DNA from 3 places in the Streptomyces sp. NPDC034670 genome. Region 2 is predicted to be linked to each of the others. Evidence: riboswitches for the same ligand, from Rfam matches in the RefSeq annotation. Region 2 holds a riboswitch; each other region holds the start of a gene.

Region 1 (6,385 bases), on a different contig from region 2:
CGACGGTGATGGGGCGGACGCGCGCGGTGCCGCCGTCGCGCAGCACCACGTCGGCTTCCCAGTGGGCGGGGTACTCGTGCCGGTCCGACGAGGTCTGCATGGGCCCCAGAGTACGGCTCGCGTACGGCGACGGCGCGAGGCAGTCTGTGGAGGGCGACGAGCCGGACCGAGGCCGCGGTCCGGAAGCCGCCCGGCAGCGGGAGCGGGTGCCGCTCCGGCCTGCTTCACGTTGTGGGAAACTGGTCTAGACAACCCTGAAGACTGAAGGGCAGCAACACATGGCTGAGCGCCGCGTCAACGTCGGCTGGGCCGAGGGCCTCCACGCCCGTCCCGCCTCCATCTTCGTCCGAGCCGCCACGGCCGCAGGCGTCCCGGTGACGATCGCCAAGGCCGGGGGCACCCCCGTCAACGCGGCCTCCATGCTGGCCGTCCTGGGTCTGGGCGCCCAGGGCGGCGAGGAGATCGTCCTCGCCTCCGACGCGGAGGGCGCGGACGCCGCCCTGGACCGTCTGGCGAAGCTGGTCTCCGAGGGTCTCGAGGAGCTCCCCGAGACCGTGTGACCGCGTGCCCGACAGCGGCGGAGCCGCGTCGTCCGTTCCGGACGGCGCGGCTCCGCCGTTTCCCTTCCCCGGACTTCCCCGGACCGACGGCCTCGTCCCCCGTGCCCGCTTTCCGCGCCCGCTTTCCGGTGAGGACCTCCCGAAAGCGCGACCACGGAAGAACCACGAGGAAAGCCTCGCGAATTCTCCGCGTTTCCGGAATGCGGCAGCGGGACACGTGCCCGCCGGCGCTTTTCCTTTGTATACGGCCCCCGTGTTAAGGGCGCGGTCCCGGCATGTTCACGGCATGTTGCGAGTTCCTCACACGGGCCACGCGGTCCACCCGGTCCGTCCGGGCGACGCCGAGGGCGGGGCGCAGACGGTGCGCACCCCGCGCGCGCTCGGCGTGCAGCGCCGTGACCGTCCGAGCGCGCTCGCCGTCGCCGCGCGCCACGGCGTCCACGATCGCGCCGTGCTCCGCCCAGTGCTCCACCGGGTCGGCGGGCCCCTCCACGGCGTACATCCAGGCGATCTTGTACCGCACCTGGGTCAGCGCCGACGCCAGCGCCGGGCTGCCGCAGGCCCGGACGAGCGTCTCGTGGAACCAGCCGCCCAGGGAGCGCAGGTCGTCGCTGTCGCCCCGGCGGGCGCGCTCCTGCCCCAGACGGACCAGGCCGCGCAACACCTTCACGTGGGCCTCGGTGCGGCGCTGGGCCGCGCGGAGGGCGCCGAGCGGCTCGAGGAGCAGACGCATCTCCAGCAGGTCGGCGGCCTCCTGCCCGGTGGGCTCCGCGACGCACGCGCCCGCGTGCCGCCGGGTCACCACGAACCCCTCGGCCTCCAGCGTGCGCAGGGCCTCCCGGACGGGGACGCGGGAGACGCCGTAACGGCGGGCGAGCACTTCCTCCGTGAGCCGGCTGCCGCGCCCGTGGACACCCGCGACGATGTCGTCCCGGATCGCCGTGCACACCGAGTGCGCGGGAATACGCATGAGCGACCTCCGGATTCATTCCCGTGAAACGCCGACGATCGACGTGCGTTCCGTGACTCTATTGCAATCGGCGGTAATTTCCGACGCCGGGCCGGAATCCATAGGTGTTTTTGGCGCTTTCGGTCAGCCCTTCCCCCCTGCGACGCCGAAAGCCCCGGCTCGGGAGCCGGGGCCGGAGAGCGGGGCGGGCGCCGCGCCGGAGCGGACGCGCGTCAGAGGTTCACGCCGTGCGCGCGGAGGTAGGCGACGGGGTCCAGGTCGGAGCCGTACTCGGCGGTGGTGCGGACCTCGAAGTGCAGATGCGCGCCCGTGACGTTGCCGGTGGCGCCGGACAGGCCGATCCGCTGCCCCGGGGTGACCTGCTGCCCCACCGAGACGCCGACGGACGACAGGTGGGCGTACTGGGTGTAGGTGCCGTCGTGCATCCGGATGACGACCTGGTTGCCGTACGCGCCGCCCCAGCCGGCCTCCACGACGGTGCCCGCGCCGACCGCCTGGACGGGGGTGCCGCTCGCGGCGTGGAAGTCCACGCCCGTGTGGCTGCCGGAGGACCAGACGGCGCCACCGCTCTTGTAGCCGGTCGAGACGTAGGAGCCGGCGATCGGGGAGACGAAGGCGGTGAGGCGCTCGCGCTCGGCCTCCCGCGCGGCGCGTTCCCGCTCCGCCCGGGCCTCCTCGGCCGCCTTCTCGCGCGCGGCCTCCTCGGCCGCCTTCCGCGCGGCGGTCTCGGCGGCCTCCCGGGCGGCCTCGTGCTGGGCGGCCGCCTGGGCGTCGACCTGGTCGGCGACCTGGTCGCCCAGGGTGATGACGGGGGTGAGGCCGGTCTGCGCGGCGACGGGTTCGGCGGCGAGCGCGGGGGCCCCGAGGGAGCCGACGACGCCGGTGGTGGTGAGAGCCGCGACGCCCGCCGCGCGGGCGGTGCCGCGCTCGGTCCTGCGGGGACGGCGGTGCTTCCCGGTGGCGCGGGTGAACGCCATGTACAGGCTGGTCCTTTCCTTCCCTCTCGCCTACCGGGTTAGCTGACGGGTTCGGAGCAGGAAGGTCTCCTACGGACCCCCTCGCGACACGCGCGGGCGTCCGATTCACCCCAGGGACTGCAGAGACTGCGTGCGGGCCCCCGGCTCCCCTGGCTCGCGCCGTACGGGGACTCGGCGATGGCTGTCCGGTGCCGCGGGTGCGGCGCACTGCCCGACGAACAGCCCGGAAGACGCTAAGCGGGCGGGCCGTCGATTCCCAAACGGAACCCGGATTCTGTAGCGCATCCCACAGGGCAGACGGGCCGTCTCCACCCCAATCCGGGCATGGGCGGGCCCTGGTGACGTACCCGCCACCAGGGCCTCGCCCGTACGCGTCCCGCGCGGCCCGCTACTCGGCGCTCACCACGGCGACGTCACCGATCCCGAGGGCCTCCACGGGCGCCTTGATCTGCGCCGCGTCGCCGACGAGCACGGTCACCAGGCGGTCCACCGGGAAGGCGTTGACGACCGCGGCGGTCGCCTCCACGGTGCCGGTCGCGGCGAGCTGCCGGTACAGCTCGGCCTGGTAGTCGTCGGGCAGGTGCTGCTCGACCTGGTCGGCCAGGGTGCTCGCGACGGCCGCGGCGGTCTCGTACTTGAGCGGTGCCACGCCCACCAGGTTCTGCACGGCGACGTCCCGCTCGGCGTCGGTGAGTCCCTCCGCGGCGAGCGTGCGCAGCACCGTCCACAGGTCCTGCAGGGCGGGCCCGGTGTTCGGGGTGTCGACGGAGCCGCTGATGGCGAGCATCGCGGCGCCGGTGGCCCCTTCCGGGGAGGAGGGCGCGGTGGACCGGAGGACCTGCCCGAAGGCCCGGACGCCGTAGGTGTAGCCCTTCTCCTCGCGCAGGACGCGGTCCAGGCGGGAGGTGAGGGTGCCGCCGAGGCAGTACGTGCCGAGCACCTGCGCGGGCCACACGCGGTCGTGCCGGTCCGGGCCGATCCGGCCGATCAGCAGCTGCGTCTGGACGGCGCCCGGGCGGTCCACGATCACGACCCGGCCGGTGTCGTCCGCGACCACCGGCGGAACGGGCCGGGGCCGGGCCGGGGAGCCCGTCCAGGAGCCGAGGGTGTCGCCGAGCAGCGCGTCCAGGTCGACCCCGGTGAGGTCGCCGACGACCACCGCGGTCGTCGTGGCGGGACGGACGTGCTTCTCGTAGAAGGCGCGCACGGCCGTGGAGTCGATGCCGGCGACCGTCTCCTCGGTGCCCTGACGCGGACGCGACATGCGCGAACTCGCCGGGAACAGTTCCTTGGAGAGTTCCTTGGCGGCCCGGCGGGCGGGGCTGGCCAGCTCGTGCGGGATCTCGTCGAGGCGGTTGCGGACCAGCCGCTCGACCTCGCCGTCCGCGAACGCGGGCGCCCGCAGGGCGTCGGCGACCAGCCCGAGCCCCTTGGCGAGCCGCGAGGCGGGGACCTCGAGGCTCAGCCGGACACCGGGGTGGTCGGCGTGCACGTCCAGGGTGGCGCCGCACCGCTCCAGCTCGGCGGCGAACTCCTCGGCGGAGTGCTTGTCGGTGCCCTCGGAGAAGGCCCGCGCCATGATCGTGGCGACACCGTCCAGTCCGGTCGGCTCGGCCTCGAGCGGCGCGTCGAGGAGCACCTCGACGGCGACGACTTGCTGGCCCGGGCGGTGGCAGTGCAGGACGGTCACGCCGTTGTCGAGCGTGCCGCGCTCGGGGGCCGGGAAGGCCCAGGGCCTCGCCTCGCCCGCCTGCGGCCGGGGGTGGAAGTCCATCGTGGCGAGCTCGGTCACTTCGCCGCCTCCTCGGTCTCGTCGGCGCCGGCGGCTGCGGCGGCTTCCTCTGCGTCCTGTGCTTCGGGGGCGACGGGCTCGTAGACGAGCACCGCGCGGTTGTCGGGGCGCAGGCGGGCCTCGGCGACCTCCCGCACCTCCTCCGCCGTCACCTCGAGGACCCGCTGGACGGCGGTCAGGGCGAGCTGCGGGTCACCGAACAGGACGGCGTACCGGCACAGTTCGTCGGCGCGGCCCGCGACCGTGCCGAGGCGGTCCAGCCACTCGCGCTCCAACTGGGCCTGGGCGCGCTCCATCTCCTCGGCCGTGGGGCCCTCCTCGGCGAACCGGGCGAGCTCCTCGTCGATCGCGGCCTCGATCACCGGCACCTCCACGTCGCCGGACGTCTTCACGTCCAGCCACCCGAGGGAGGGCGCCCCGGCCAGCCGCAGCAGGCCGAATCCGGCCGCCACCGCCGTGCGGTCCCGCCGCACGAGCCGGTTGTGGAGCCGCGAGGACTCGCCGCCGCCGAGGACGGTGAGCGCCAGGTCCGCCGCGTCGCACGCGCGCGTGCCGTCCTGCGGCAGCCGGTAGGCGGCCATCAGGGCGCGCGCGGGGACCTCCTCCTCGACCACCTCGCGCAGCTGCTCGCCGATGACGTCGGGCAGCGAGCCGTCGCGCGGCTCGGGCTTGCCGTCGTGGGACGGGATGGAGCCGAAGTACTTCTCGATCCAGGCGAGCGTCTGCTCCGGGTCGATGTCGCCGACGACGGAGAGCACGGCGTTGTTCGGCGCGTAGTACGTGCGGAAGAACCGGCGGGCGTCCTCCAGGGTGGCCGCGTCCAGGTCCTCCATCGAGCCGATCGGCGTGTGGTGGTACGGGTGGCCCTCCGGGTAGGCGAGGGCGGTCAGCCTCTCGAAGGCCGTGCCGTAGGGCACGTTGTCGTAGCGCTGGCGGCGCTCGTTCTTGACCACGTCCCGCTGGTTCTCCATGGACTCCTCGTCCAGGGCGGCCAGCAGGGAGCCCATGCGGTCGGCCTCCAGCCAGAGGGCGAGCTCCAGCTGGTGGGCGGGCATGGTCTCGAAGTAGTTGGTGCGCTCGAAGCTGGTGGTGCCGTTGAGCGAACCGCCGGCGCCCTGCACCAGCTCGAAGTGACCGTTGCCCTTCACCTGGGCGGAGCCCTGGAACATGAGGTGCTCGAAAAGGTGAGCCAGGCCGGTACGCCCCTTGACTTCGTGGCGTGAACCGACGTCGTACCAGAGGCACACCGCGGCGACCGGGGTCAGGTGGTCCTCGGAGAGCACCACGCGCAGGCCGTTGGCCAGGCGGTGCTCGGTCGCTGTCAGGCCGCCGGAGCCTGCCTGCGCTGTGGCCGTGTGACCCATGGGCATGTACGTCCCTTCGATCGCGGAGGCGGTCGTCGACACCGCCGTTTCTGCCGGTCCTGCCACTGTATGCAAGCGCGCGGAGCACCGGTGGAGTTCCCGGGCGGGGGCGGCTACGCCGAGAGCGAGAAGCGGTGCGGGCCGGTGACGGGGCTGGTGGGGGCCGTGGGACGGCCGCGACGCACGGTACGGACGGGGCGGGCCGTGGCACCGGTCCGCGGCCCGGCCGCGGCCACAGGTGGTCGGTGGACCGCGCGGGGCGCGGCCCCGGTCCGCCGGCCACCGGCGCGCGGCCGGCGCCCGCGGTTCCGCCCCGGTGCGCGGGGCTCGCGACTCCGCCCCGGTCCGCGGCGTCCGCGGCCCGTGCGCGTAGCCTGACTCGCGCCGCCACTGCCCGGTCCGCACCGGACGGCCGGGGCCGGGTCCCGGTCCCGCCTGTCAGTGCGACGGTCCACAATGGTCCGCGTCAGATTCCGTCACACGCTTCAGCAAGGAGCCGGCAGCGATGGCCCGCCGCAGCACGAAGACCCCGCCGCCCGACGACTCGTACGAGGAGAAGATCCTCGACATCGACGTCGTCGACGAGATGCAGGGCTCCTTCCTCGAGTACGCGTACTCGGTCATCTACTCCCGCGCCCTGCCGGACGCGCGTGACGGTCTCAAGCCGGTGCACCGCCGCATCGTCTACCAGATGAACGAGATGGGCCTGCGGCCCGAGCGCG
Region 2 (6,385 bases):
TCACCCCGCGAACTCCGGCCCGTTGACGGCGGCCCGGGCCCGGCGGTACCAGCGCCAGGCGACCGTCTTCGGGCCGTCGCGGTACGGGGCGACCCGCGCGCCGGCGCCCGCGAGCCAGTTCCGCACGTCCGCGACGGTGTGGCCGCGGCGGACGATGAGGCGGGCGATGCGGTAGCGCTCGTCCCGGTCCGAGCTGAGCGCGTGCCGGACGGCGGTCGCGGTCTCGTACCCGGCGCGGGCGGCCATGGCCCGTACCCGGGGGCTGTTGTAGCCGTGCGGGTAGGCGAGGTGGGGGACGGGGTGGCCGAGGGCGTCCTCCAGCACGGCCTTGGAGTCGGCCAGTTCGGCGCGCAGCCGCCCGGCGGTCAGCGTGTCCAGCTGGGCGTGGGTGACGGTGTGGCTGCCGATCTCCATGCCGGAACGTTCCAGCTCGGCCACCCGGTCCAGGGTCATCATCGGGGCGGGCGGCAGCAGGCTGCGGCCGCCCGGGGTGATGGCGCCGGTGGTGAGGTACGCGGTGGCCGGCAGCGCGCGCTCGGCCAGGGCCTCGGCGGTGGGGCCGGGCAGGTCGGCGAAGCCGTCGTCGAAGGTGAGCAGCACCGGCCGGGGCGGCAGGGGCGCGCGCCCGGCGAGGTGGTCGGCGAGGGCGCTGATGGTGACGGGCGTGCGCCCGCTGTCCACGACGGCGTCGAGGTGGTCCGCGAACTGACGGGGCGTGACGGTGAACTCGGCGATCCAGTCCGGTGGTTCCTCCATCACGGCGTGGTAGAGGAACACCGGGACGGCCGCGTTCCCGGTCCGCTCCGCGCCGGGCCGCGCTCCGCCCGGCACCGGTCCCTGTGACGGCGTGGTCATCCCGTCCCCCTCCCCGGAGTCCCCGGAGTCCCCGGAGTCGCCGGAGCCCCCGGAATCCCGGGGGCCCCCGGAGTCGCCGGGGTCCCCGGAACGTCCCGCGGCGCCCGCAGTGCCCGCCGCGCCCGCAGGTAGCCGACCGGCCCGTACGCCATCCCCCTGCGCTGCAGCCGGGACAGCCGGCGCGGCCACGGATGGGTGCGGGCGCCGTGGGCGCCCGGGGTGCCGCCCCCGTCCGTCTCGCGCACGGCCGTCAGGGCGCGGGCACGGGCCAGTCCGCGCGGCAGCCGGGCGAGGAAGGCCGGCAGCAGGGCGGGGCGGTCGACCAGGACGGCGGTGAGGTAGGCGGTGAGGCCGGCGCCGTAGCCGTGGGCCTGGGTCTCCAGGTCGGCCCAGGTCTCCCGGTGGTGGTGCCAGACCAGCGCGTGCGGGGTGTAGTGCAGCCGGTGCCCCTCGGCGAGGACGCGCACGAACCCGTAGAGGTCGTCGCCGCCCCGGGCGGGCGTTCCCGCGCCGGTGGCCGGGTCGAAACCGCCGACGCCGCGCAGCACGTCCGCCCGGAAGGCCATGTTCGCGCCGGAGCCGAACCGGCCCGCGGTGAAGGGGAACAGCGGCTCGTCGCGGGGCGGGTCCGCGGGGTCGTACGTCGTCGGCGTGAAGCCCTTGGCGAAGCCGCCGTGGCTCTCCAGCAGGACCTGGGCCGGGGTGCGCAGCCGGGCGGGCAGGATGAGGCCGGTGGCGCAGCCGAGCCGGGGGTCGGCGGCGAAGGGCGCGGTCAGCTCGGTGAGCCAGCGGGGATCGGCGACCACGTCGTCGTCGGTGAACGCGACCACCTCGCCCCGGACGGCGGCGAGCCCCCTGTTGTGCGCGACCGCCAGCCCGGGGACCGGCTCGCACACGTACCGCACGCGCTCCGCGTACGTGCGCTCCACCAGCTCGCGCGTCGCGTCCGTGACGGGCGCGTTGTCGACGACGACGATCTCGAAGTCCGGGTGGTCCTGGGCGAGGAGCGAGTCCAGCGCGCGGGCGAGCTGCCCGGCCCGCTCCCGGGTGGCCACCACGACACCGGTGGACGGCGGCGTCCCGGCGGGCAGGTCCCGCCCGCGCGCACCGTCCGCCGTGCCCCGGGCCGCCTCCGTCAGCACCGTCTTCGGGTCCGCCCCCTCCGGCACCCGCGCCAGCAGGGTGCCCACCGGCCGGCCCTCCCGTCTGACCAGGAGGAACACCTCGCCGTGGGTCACCGGGGGACTGCCCGGCCCGGGTCTGAGGGCGGCCTCGCCGCCGGCCAGGTCCAGTTCGGCGACCTGCACCGCGCCGATGGCCAGGAACCGCCGTATCTCCTCCCGCGCACGCGCCTGCGCACCTGTTCCCCGGAACATGCGGAACACGGGTCCTCCCCCTCCTCACACCCGGCGCAGCCGTGCCGCGCCCTTCAGGGCCCGCGACGCCAGCGACGCGAGGCGCGGGCGGTCGCGGACGAAGCCGTGCGCGCGGCGCGCGGGCTCGCGGCTCAGCCGGTACAGTGCGGCACCCGCCCCCGGACGCGTGGCCACCCCCTCGTGGACGGCGAGTCCGCCGGTCCTCAGCGAGTCCTTGTACGCGGCCGGGCCGCGCCCCAGGTCGAGCAGGCCGACGCCCTCGGCCGCCGCGGCCTCGGCCATCCGCAGGTGCAGCACCAGTCCGGGCGAGTACTTCGCGAACTCCGGGTCGTACGCCGGGAACCAGCAGGCCAGCACGGAGGCCGAGCGCAGGCCGAAGTGCGCGGCGACGGGACGGCCGCCGGCGTACAGGACCGACAGCGTGCCCGTGCACTGCGGGGCCCGGGTCCCGGCGAGGCGGCCCACGAGCCGGGAGATCCACTCCCGCGCGAACCGGTCCCGCCGCCCGGTCCTGCGGTACTGCGCCGACTTCCAGGCCATCAGCGTCCGCAGGGCGGCCGGGTCGCGCTCGTCGAAGACGAACCGCACGGGCCCCACCTGGCGGCCGAGCCTGCGCTCCTTGGCGAGGGTGGTCCTCAGGAACTTCGGCGACCGGCCGCGCAGCACCGACTCGTAGGTCCCGTAGCCCTTCCCCACGTCGATGACGTAGGTGGCGTGCTCCTCGGCCGCGTACGGCACGAACAGCTCCTGGCCGGCCTCCAGGTTGTCGAAGGCGAAGCTCGACACCGAGCAGGCCCGCAGCAGTGCGCCCGCCTCCAGGCCGTGGCCGGGAGCGAGGACCGCGCCCTGGCAGTCCGACACCCCGAGCCCGATCGCCCGGCCCTGTCCCAGCGGCCCCCGCTCGTACGGCAGGAAACCCGCCGGTTCCGCCCCGTGGTACAGCACCGCGACCCCGGCCCGGGGCCGCACCCGGCCCACGGCGACGGTGAACTCCGGTTCCATGAAGGGGCTGCGCGGCGCGTCCGCCGCGGCGCGCAGTTCCCGCCAGCGCTCCCGCTCCCCCTCGCCGAGCTCCTCGGGCCCCAGCACGCGCACGCGTCCACTGCTCACCTGACCCCCCGATCAAGTCCCCCCCGGACACCTGGAAGGTACCGCCCCGGGGAGCGTGGACGGTAGGGGGCGGGCGCCGGACGGCGGGGGCGCGGGGAGGGCGGGACGCGGGCGGCCCGGGGTGTGGTGAATCGAGCGGGCGCGCTGTCCGTATTCTCTGATCATGGCCGCACCCCCCGCGTTCTCACTCGTCGCCACCGATCTGGACGGGACGCTGCTGCGCAGCGACGACACCCTTTCCGACCGGTCCCTCGCCGCGCTCGCGCGGGTGGCGCGGGCCGGCGCCCGGCACCTGGTGGTGACGGGACGCCCGGCCCCCAGGGTGCGGCCGCTCCTGGACGAGCTCGGCGGCACGGGGCTCGCGGTGTGCGGACAGGGCGCGCAGGTGTACGACGCCGGCGCGGACCGGCTGCTGTGGTCGGTCACGCTGGACCGGGAACTGGCGGAGACCGCGCTCGGCAAGGTCGAGGCCGAGGTGGGCGAGGTGTACGCCGCGGTCGACCAGGACGGCGTCGACGGGCTGACCCTGATCGAGCCCGGCTACGTGATGCCGCACCCCACGCTCCCCGCCGTGCGGGTCGGGCGGCGGAGCGAGCTGTGGGACCGGCCGATCAGCAAGGTGCTGCTGCGCCACCCCGACCTGTCCGACGACGCGCTGGCGGCGGCGGCCCGCTCGGTGGTCGGTTCCCTGGCCACGGTCACCATGTCGGGGCCGGGGACCGTGGAGCTCCAGCCGCGCGGGGTCACCAAGGCGACCGGGCTGGCGCTGGCCGCCGCGCACCTGGGGCTGGGCCCGGAGCGGACGATCGCCTTCGGCGACATGCCGAACGACGTCCCCATGTTCGCCTGGGCGGCCCACGGCGTCGCCATGGCCGACGCCCACCCCGAACTGAAGGCGGTGGCCGACGAGGTCACCGCGTCGAACGAGGACGACGGCGTGGCCGTCGTCCTCGAGCGACTGTTCGGCGGGGCGGCCGTGCTCGGCCGTCAGCGGACGGTTCAGTACGCGCCGAAGACGTTGTCGATCGAGCCGTAGCGGTCGGCGGCGTAGTTGCAGGCCGCCGCGATGTTCGCGACCGGGTCGTACGGGTCGAAGGCGGTGCCGGGCACGTGGTACGCGGCGAAGGTCGGGTCGATGACCTGCAGCAGGCCCTTCGACGGGGTGCCCTTGGCGGCGTTGGAGTCCCAGTTGTTGACGGCGTTCGGGTTGCCGGAGGACTCGCGCATGATGTTGCGGTGGATGCCCTCGTAGGTGCCCGGGATGCCGTTCTGCTCCATGATCGCCAGCGCCTCGCGGATCCAGCCGTCGAGGTTGTTCGCGTACGTCGTCGTGGAGGCGGCGGCGGCCGGGTCGGACGGCGCGGTGGCCGCGGAGGCGCTGGTCGCGCCGAACAGCGGGAGGGTGATCGCGGCGACGCCGGCGACGGCGAGGGAGCGGGCGAGGTGGCGGCGGCCGGAACGGCGGAGCTGACCGGTTGCAGGCATGACTGGATTCCTCTCCTACGCCTGCGAGGTGAGCTGTCGGGTTCGGGCGGGAGAGTGCCCGGCCGCGCCCTTGCGGGCACGGCTTCACCCCGAGCCGTTCCGGCGTGTGCCGGTCCGGCGGCTTACCTGGGTCCCCCGCTCCTGCCGTGCGTGAGTGAGTTCGTCGTCGATGGGTGCGGGCGGCGGCAGGATTCGGCGTCCGCCCGACAGGCCGGGAACGTATGCGAGAGCGGATGCCGGAAACAAGTGCGGACATCACGGATAGGGCCGTTTGATCTTGCTGTGGGCGTTTTGGGACACTTGATCCTTTGCCGGCACGGGGGGCCAACTCGGTTGCGGGAAAAGGGGAATCACCGGTTCCGTCGGAGCGGCGGAGGGGCGTGCGGCGCGTGACCGACCTCACGGGCCGGACGGTCGCATCGCATTTCACGCCAAGGGGAATTCGCTTGCTAATTACGGCAAATCGGACAGCGGGGGCGGCAGGATGGTGGGAGGGGCGGACGGGGGCGGGGGGCGGCCCGGAATGTGGCCCGGAGCACGGCCCGGAATGCGGCCCGAGGCACGGTCCGGGCGCGGATCGCCGCACCCGGGAAACGTGATGAATGTCCGTGGTGATCAAACGGTCGGAAACCGGACAGCTCCGGTCCCGTGCCGCCCGTCCCGTAAGCCCGGGTGCTGCCGGTGATCGAAACGTGACCGGATACGCTGACTCGAGTGAGGGCAGCGACCTATCGACAAACCGTGTAACCGCCACCAGACACCAGCAGACAGGAGACCCCTCGTGACCGTCGTCGGGCCGTTCGGGCTGAGCGTGCGGGACCAGGCTCTGGAAGCCGATGTCCAGGCCGGAATGACGGCTGTCGAGGAGGGGCTGCTCGAGGCCACCAAGAGCGGGGTGCCCTTCATCACGGAGGCCGCCCAGCACCTGGTGCGGGCCGGCGGCAAGCGGTTCCGCCCGTTGCTCGTGATGCTCTCCGCCCAGTTCGGCGACCCCTACGCGCCCGGCGTCGTGCCGTCGGCCGTGGTCGTGGAGCTGACCCACCTGGCCACGCTGTACCACGACGACGTCATGGACGAGGCCGAGGTGCGGCGCGGGGTCGCCAGTGCGAACGCCCGCTGGGGCAACTCCGTCGCGGTCCTCACCGGTGACTTCCTCTTCGCGCGGGCCTCGCACATCCTGGCCGACCTCGGCCCGGAGGCGGTGCGGGTGCAGGCCGAGGCGTTCGAGCGGCTGGTCACCGGGCAGATCCTGGAGACCGCGGGGCCGCAGGACGGCCGGGACCCGGTCGACCACTACCTGGACGTGCTCGGCGGCAAGACCGGCTCGCTGGTCGCGGTCTCCTGCCGGTTCGGCGCGATGATGGCCGGCGCCGACGAGACGGTCGTGCACGTGCTCACCCAGTACGGCGAGCGGCTCGGCGTCGCCTTCCAGCTCGCCGACGACGTCCTGGACATCGCCTCCGACTCCCACGAGTCCGGCAAGACCCCCGGCACGGACCTGCGCGAGGGCATCGCCACCCTGCCCGTGCTGCGGCTGCGCGAGCGGGCGGCCCGGCTGG
Region 3 (6,385 bases), on a different contig from region 2:
CAGGGTCACCCGGTCGGTCCCCTCCACCTCGAACCCGGCGTCGGCGATCATCTCCAGGTCGGCCCTGCCCGCCTGGCCCTCACTGGTGAGGTAGTCGCCGAGGAAGATCGAGTTGGCCAGGTGGAGCGCGAGCGGCTGCATCGTGCGCAGGTGCACCTCACGGCCGCCCGCGATCCGCACCTCGACGTCCGGGCAGACGAACCGCACCATCGCCAGGATGCGCAGGCACCGCTGCGGGGTGAGGTGCCACTCCTCGGCGAGCGGGGTGCCCTCGAACGGGATCAGGAAGTTGACCGGGACCGAGTCCGGGTCCAGCTCGCGCAGCGCGAAGACCACGTCGACCAGGTCCTCGTCGCTCTCGCCCATGCCGGCGATCAGCCCGGAGCAGGCGGACAGGCCCGCCGCGTGCGCCCTCCGCACGGTGTCCACGCGGTCGGCGTAGGTGTGCGTGGTGGTGATATCCCCGTAGGTGGACTCGGAGGTGTTGAGGTTGTGGTTGTAGGCGTCCGCGCCCGCCTCGCGCAGCCGCTCCGCCTGGCCGTCGGAGAGCAGCCCGAGACAGGCGCACACCTCGACGCCCTCGTGCTGCTCCTTGATCGCCTTGATGGTGTCGGACACCCGGTCCACGTCGCGGTCGGTCGGACCGCGCCCGCTGGCCACCAGGCACACCCGCTTCGCGCCGCCCGCCAGTCCGGCGGCGGCGGCCTTCGACGCCTCGTCCGGCTTGAGCCAGGTGTACTTGAGGATGTCGGCCTTGGAGCCCAGCCGCTGGGAACAGTAGGAGCAGTCCTCCGGGCACAGGCCGGACTTGAGGTTGACCAGGTAGTTGAGTTTCACCCGGCGGCCGAACCAGTGCCGCCGCACCTTCCCGGCCGCGGCCACCACGTCGAGCAGGTCGTCGTCGGACGTCGCGAGGACGGCCAGTGCTTCCCCGCGGGTCGGCGTCTCGCGCCGCAGCCCCTTGTCCACCAGCGTGTTCAGCAGGTCCATGGGAGACGATCCTGTCCTACTCGGCCCGCCGGGCCAAGGAAGGTTCGTACAACAGTGGCGCTTCGAGGTGTGGGCATGGCCACACCGTGGCCCCGCGGCCGTCCCGCTAGGGTCGGTGCACCGACCGCGGAAGCACGGAGGACCCATGGCGTTCGGCTGGCTCGACGAACAGGCGGAGCTGCGCCGGCGCGCCGGACTGGTGCGGACCCTGCGCCCGCGGGCGGCCGGCGCGCCCCTCCTCGACCTGGCGAGCAACGACTACCTGGGCCTGGCCCGTCACCCCGAGGTCACCGAGGGCGCGGCACGGGCCGCGCGGACCTGGGGCGGCGGCGCGACCGGCTCACGGCTCGTCACCGGCACCACCGAGCTCCACGCCGAGCTGGAACGCGAACTGGCCGGTTTCTGCGGCTTCGAGGCGGCCCTGGTCTTCTCCTCCGGCTACGCGGCTAACCTCGCCGCGGTCACCGCGCTGGCCCCGCACGGCTCCCTGATCGTCTCCGACGCGGGCAACCACGCCTCGCTCATCGACGGCTGCCGACTGGCCCGCGGTACGGCGCAGGTCGCCGCGCACGCCGACCCCGACGCGGTGCGCAAGGCGCTGAGGGCGCACGACGGACCCGCCGTGGCGGTGTCCGACACGGTGTTCTCGGTGGACGGCGACGCCGCCCCGCTCGCCGCGCTGGCCGAGGCGTGCCGGGAGCACGGCGCGGGTCTGGTGCTCGACGACGCCCACGGCCTCGGCGTGCTGGGCGACGGCGGCCGGGGTGCCCCGCACGCGGCGGGACTCGCGGGCGCCGACGACGTCGTCGTGACGGTCACGCTGTCCAAGTCGCTCGGCAGCCAGGGCGGGGCGGTGCTCGGACCGGCCCGGGTGATCGAGCACCTGGTCAACGCGGCACGGACGTTCATCTTCGACACGGGGCTGGCCCCCGCGGCGGCGGGGGCGGCCCTCGCGGCGCTCCGGCTGCTGCGCCGCGAACCCGGGCGCGCGGCCCGGGCGGGCGAGGTGGCGCGCGAGCTGCACGCCCGGCTGACGGCCGCGGGCCTGGAGGCGGTCCGGCCGCACGCCGCGGTCGTCTCCGTGCGCGCTCCCTCCCCGGAGCAGGCCGTGCGGTGGGCGGCCGACTGCCGGGCGGCCGGTCTGTCCGTGGGCTGCTTCCGTCCTCCTTCCGTGCCCGACGGCATCTCACGGCTCAGACTGACCGCCCGCGCGGACCTGTCCGGGGCGGAGATCGAACGCGCTGTACGGGTGATCGGCGCAACGCGGCCATGAGTCGGCGTGGCACGGCCGTGCGTCGCCCGGTGGGAGGGTGATCGGTCGGATCGCCGGTCGGCCGGGTGACGAGTCGGGTCGGCCGGATCGGCCGGGTTCCGTCCGGTCCGGCCGGCCGTCCGGCGGTCAGCGGACGGCGGTCACGAACTCCGTCCAACTCCCGGGGGAGAAGAGCAGCACGGGCCCGGCCGGGGTCTTGGAGTCGCGCACGGCGAGCAGTCCGGCCCGGGGGCCGGAGGCCGGCCGGGCCGTCTCGACGCAGTTGTTCGCGCCCGTGCTGTAGCTGCTGCGCAGCCACCGCACACCGTGCAGGTCGGGAGCGGAGCGGGGGGTCCGAGGCGGTGCGGTCATCGTGCCTCCTTACGCGCCGGTGGCGGCACCGGCGATGAAGTCCAACGAGTCCTCGGGGGAAAGGGCGTGGATCGAAAGGGCCTCGAAGGCCTCCGAGTAGGCCCGGAGGTCTTCTTTCCGCTCCAGATGGAAGCTACTCGTCAAGTGGTCGAGAACCACCACGTCAAGATCAGAAGTGCGCGAAAATGAGAAAATAACGAAAGGGCCGGTGACGCCGATGTGTGCCCCCGCGGCGAACGGCAGGACCTGCAGCCGCACTTGGGGCAGCCGGGCCGCCTCGACCAGCTGCTCCAGCTGACGGGCCATCACATCGGGGCCCCCGACCTCCCGGCGCAGCACCGCCTCGTCCAGGACCGCGCTCAACTCCAGCGGGGGGTCCGCCCGCAGCACGTCCTGCCGGGCCAGACGCACCTCCACCAGGGCGTCCAGCCGCTCCTCCGAGGCACCCTCCAGCGCGGCCCGGGTCACCGCCCGCGCGTACTCCGGCGTCTGCAGCAGTCCGGGGACCACCGTGGTCTCCAGGGTGCGCATCGCGCTCGCCTGGGACTCCAGGCTGATGAAGTCCCGGTAGGTCGGCGGCAGTACGCCGCGGTAGGCGTGCCACCAGTGGTGCCGGCCGTCGCCGTCGCCGGAGCCCGAGAGCACCAGCAGCAGTTCCCGCAGCTGCGGATCGGTCACGCCGTAGGCGTCGAGCAGTAACCGGACGTCGGCCGGTTTCGCTCCGCTCGTGCCGGTCTCGATCCGGCTCACCTTCGACTGGTGCCAGCCCACCAGCCGGGCCGCCTCGCCGCTGGTGAACCCCGCCGAAGTGCGCAGCGTGCGCAGTTCGGCACCCAGTTTCCGGCGGCGCACCGCGGGACCGTGCTGCATGGACTCTCCCTACTCCTCCCGGGCCGCCCGGATACGGTCTTCCGTCGCAGGGTTCACCGCTTCGGGCGACAGATATATGCATATCTCGGTGGATCGCCGTCCCGCGCCGTGCGGTGATGGCACTCTGGCGGCGAAGCACCAGTGCGGGACCGTACTCGAACCATCCGCTCCGTGTCGGACTGCGGTCCCGTGGGAAAGGGACGACATCGCCATGGCAGACCACCTGGAAGCATCCATCACTCTGCCGAGCGATCCCGCCTCGGTCCGCGCCGCCCGCGCCCATGTGGTGGACGTGCTGGCGGAGTGGGGCATGCCCGCGGACGCGGACGTGTCCGACACCGTCCGGCTGATCGTCTCCGAACTCGCCACCAACGCCGTGCAGCACACCCTGGGGCAGTCGCCCACCTTCACCGTGGACATGGTCCTCCGGCGCGACGGGCGGCTGCACGTCGGTGTCACCGACAGCCACCCGCGTCTCCCCAGGCGACTGCCCGCCGCCGTCCAGCAGGACAACGGCCGCGGACTGGTCATCATCCGCTGTCTGACCGCGGAATGCGGGGGGAGGCTCAGGATCCGTCCCACGCGTGAGGGGGGCAAGACCGTCTCCGTCGAACTGCCGTGGGCCCTGCCCGCCGCCGCGGAACCCGCCGCGGAACCGGCCACGGCGGCGGGCCGGCAGGAGCCGTAGGGGCCGTCACGGCGCGGGGACGGCGGGCGGTGCGCCGGCGCGCCCGGACGGTCGGGGCCGCTTCGGCCGGGAAGCGGTCCCGCACGACGTGCGGCTCGGTGCCCTGCCGGAACGGCGAACGGTGCGGCGCGGCGGGCGCGGTGAGCGGCGCGGCGGCGAACACGGCCGGCAGCGGGGTGGTGGCGCGGGCGGCGGGTCGAAGCGCGGCGGGCGCGTCGAAGCGCGGGTGGGGGCGAGCGGCAGCGGGAGGCCAAGAGGGTGGGCGCGCCTGTCCGGGTGACCCGCGGTTCCCGGAACGGTCCGGCGAAGCGCGGCCGGTCCGTTGCCGCGGACTCCCGGTTCCGTGCGGTACGGGGGCGGTGCCGGCCGTACCGCGACGGACGACGGGCCGGGCCGTGTCACGCCCGGCGGGGGCGGCGGCGCGTCGGGGACGCCGCCGCCCCCGCGGGTCAGTTGACCCGGCCGTACGAGACGCTGCTGGTCCAGATCTTCTGCAGGCGCACCACGTCCCCGGTCTTCGGGGCGTGCCAGATCTTGCCGCCGCCGGCGTAGATGCCGACGTGGTAGACGCTGCGGCCCGAGTGGAAGAACACCAGGTCCCCGGCCTTGCGGTTCTTGGCGGAGATGTGGCGCGTCTTGTTGTACTGCTGGGCGGCGGTGCGCGGCAGTTGCTTGCCCGCCTTCTTGAACGCGTACAGGGTGAGCCCGGAGCAGTCGAACCGGTACGGTCCGGTGGCGCCCCACCGGTACGGCGATCCCTTCTTGGAAGCGGCGATGTTCAGAGCCTTGGTGGCCGTGGTCGCGGCTGCCGCCTCCGAGGCGGCACCCGGGACCACGATCGAGCCGCCCACGGCGGCCAGGGTGAGGGCCGAGGCCGTGCCGGCCCGGGCCATGAGAGACGGGACACGATTGAGCGCGGTCATGCGCAACCCTTCGTCAGCCGCCTGTGAAGGATGACCTGTCGGATTCGGGCTGGCGAAGTTGCCCGGCCGCACGAGTGCGGCTTCACCCCAAGGGCTGCTCGGAACAGGTGTTCCGGCGACCCGTCGTGCTCGGGTCCTCCACTCCTGCCGATCCACTCCTTGTCGACCGGTCATCCGGGCGGCGGCAGGACTCGGCGTCCGCCCGGATCGCCCCGCCGCGGCGGCGGGGTCTTGTCGTCAGTCACGGATCTTGTCCCACGGCAGGCCCGAAGTCCCAACGGGACAGGGGATTTGTGTTGTTACTCACCACTCACCCGTTCGGGTGGACACCCTCCTGTTCGGATTGCTGTCAAGGGTGCCGAAGGGCCCCGGACCAGCGTCGGAGCGCCCCATTCCGCCCGTCGGGCGCGCGTGTTGCGCAACTTCGGCGGCCCGGGAACAGCAGGTTCATCTCCGCCGGATGGGGGTACGCCGTTTGGTCCGTTCCGGCCCCGGTCCGGACGCGCCGCCGCCGGGGACGGCCGTCCGGACCGGTCCGGGGTCAACTGCCGGGGGACCGCGGCAGGGTGAGCCGGGCCGTGCGCCGTTCGCCGTCCAGGACCCGCAGTGCCCGGGCCAGCGTGGCGGAGTGCAGTTCGGTCTCGCCGCGCCGGTGCATCACGGTCAGCGCGTCGCGCAGCGCGACGGCCCTGCCGACCAGTGCCTGTGCGGCGCGCAGCCCGCGGTAGGTGTCACCGTCCGAGGCGGGGTTGATGCGGCCGAGCAGGTCGACGACCTCGAGGTAACGGTCGATCAGCTCGGCCTCCGCCCGGGTCAGGGCGGGCAGCGGGGGGAGTTCCGGCAGCACCGGGGGCTCACCTCGCTCCGGCGGCGGGGTGGGAGCCCTCGCGGTCGGACACGATCCGGTCCGCCAGGCCGTGGTCCACCGCCGCCCGTGCGTCGAGGACCGTGTCCCGCTCGATGTCCGACCGGACCTGCTCCGGGGTGCGGCCGGTGTACCGGACGAGCATGTCCTCCATCCGGGACCGGACGCGGGCCAGTTCCCCCGCCTGGACCGCGAGGTCGCTCGCCCGGCCCTCCAGCGGGCCGGGCGAGGCGGGCTGACGGAGCACCAGGCGGGAGCCCGGCAGGACACACCGCTTGCCCGGGGTGCCGGCGGCGAGCAGCAGCGCGGCGGCCCCCTCGGCCCGGCCGAGGCAGACCGTCTCCACGTCGCAGGAGACGAAGCGCAGCGTGTCGTGGATCGCCGCCATGGCGTGGAACGAGCCGCCCGGGGAGTTGATGTAGAGC

The links. A riboswitch is a leader RNA that binds a small molecule or an ion and turns the genes downstream of it on or off. The one in region 2 is predicted to bind cyclic di-AMP.
Region 1: another riboswitch for cyclic di-AMP. It lies ahead of ACZ56B_RS04950 (M23 family metallopeptidase); the one in region 2 lies ahead of ACZ56B_RS10055 (transglycosylase SLT domain-containing protein).
Region 3: another riboswitch for cyclic di-AMP. It lies ahead of ACZ56B_RS11110 (C40 family peptidase); the one in region 2 lies ahead of ACZ56B_RS10055 (transglycosylase SLT domain-containing protein).

What each region holds. Positions count from the first base shown of each region.
Region 1 covers NZ_JBVITR010000004.1:241,749-248,133, forward strand. The annotation lists gene ACZ56B_RS04935 (bifunctional acetate--CoA ligase family protein/GNAT family N-acetyltransferase) at 1-100, opposite strand, end outside; gene ACZ56B_RS04940 (HPr family phosphocarrier protein) at 279-560, shown strand; gene ACZ56B_RS04945 (GntR family transcriptional regulator) at 817-1,530, opposite strand; gene ACZ56B_RS04950 (M23 family metallopeptidase) at 1,743-2,507, opposite strand; cyclic di-AMP (ydaO/yuaA leader) riboswitch at 2,520-2,694, opposite strand; gene ACZ56B_RS04955 (M16 family metallopeptidase) at 2,896-4,299, opposite strand; gene ACZ56B_RS04960 (M16 family metallopeptidase) at 4,296-5,669, opposite strand; gene ACZ56B_RS04965 (DNA gyrase/topoisomerase IV subunit A) at 6,169-6,385, shown strand, end outside.
Region 2 covers NZ_JBVITR010000010.1:23,705-30,089, reverse strand. The annotation lists gene ACZ56B_RS10075 (polysaccharide deacetylase family protein) at 1-756, opposite strand; gene ACZ56B_RS10070 (glycosyltransferase family 2 protein) at 852-2,231, opposite strand; gene ACZ56B_RS10065 (GNAT family N-acetyltransferase) at 2,256-3,341, opposite strand; gene ACZ56B_RS10060 (HAD family hydrolase) at 3,505-4,377, shown strand; gene ACZ56B_RS10055 (transglycosylase SLT domain-containing protein) at 4,341-4,826, opposite strand; cyclic di-AMP (ydaO/yuaA leader) riboswitch at 4,830-4,993, opposite strand; gene ACZ56B_RS10050 (polyprenyl synthetase family protein) at 5,608-6,385, shown strand, end outside.
Region 3 covers NZ_JBVITR010000011.1:77,659-84,043, forward strand. The annotation lists gene bioB (biotin synthase BioB) at 1-990, opposite strand, end outside; gene ACZ56B_RS11090 (8-amino-7-oxononanoate synthase) at 1,136-2,263, shown strand; gene ACZ56B_RS11095 (DUF397 domain-containing protein) at 2,390-2,614, opposite strand; gene ACZ56B_RS11100 (helix-turn-helix domain-containing protein) at 2,624-3,484, opposite strand; gene ACZ56B_RS11105 (ATP-binding protein) at 3,696-4,172, shown strand; gene ACZ56B_RS11110 (C40 family peptidase) at 4,622-5,095, opposite strand; cyclic di-AMP (ydaO/yuaA leader) riboswitch at 5,099-5,286, opposite strand; gene ACZ56B_RS11115 (hypothetical protein) at 5,637-5,942, opposite strand; gene ACZ56B_RS11120 (ATP-dependent Clp protease proteolytic subunit) at 5,950-6,385, opposite strand, start outside.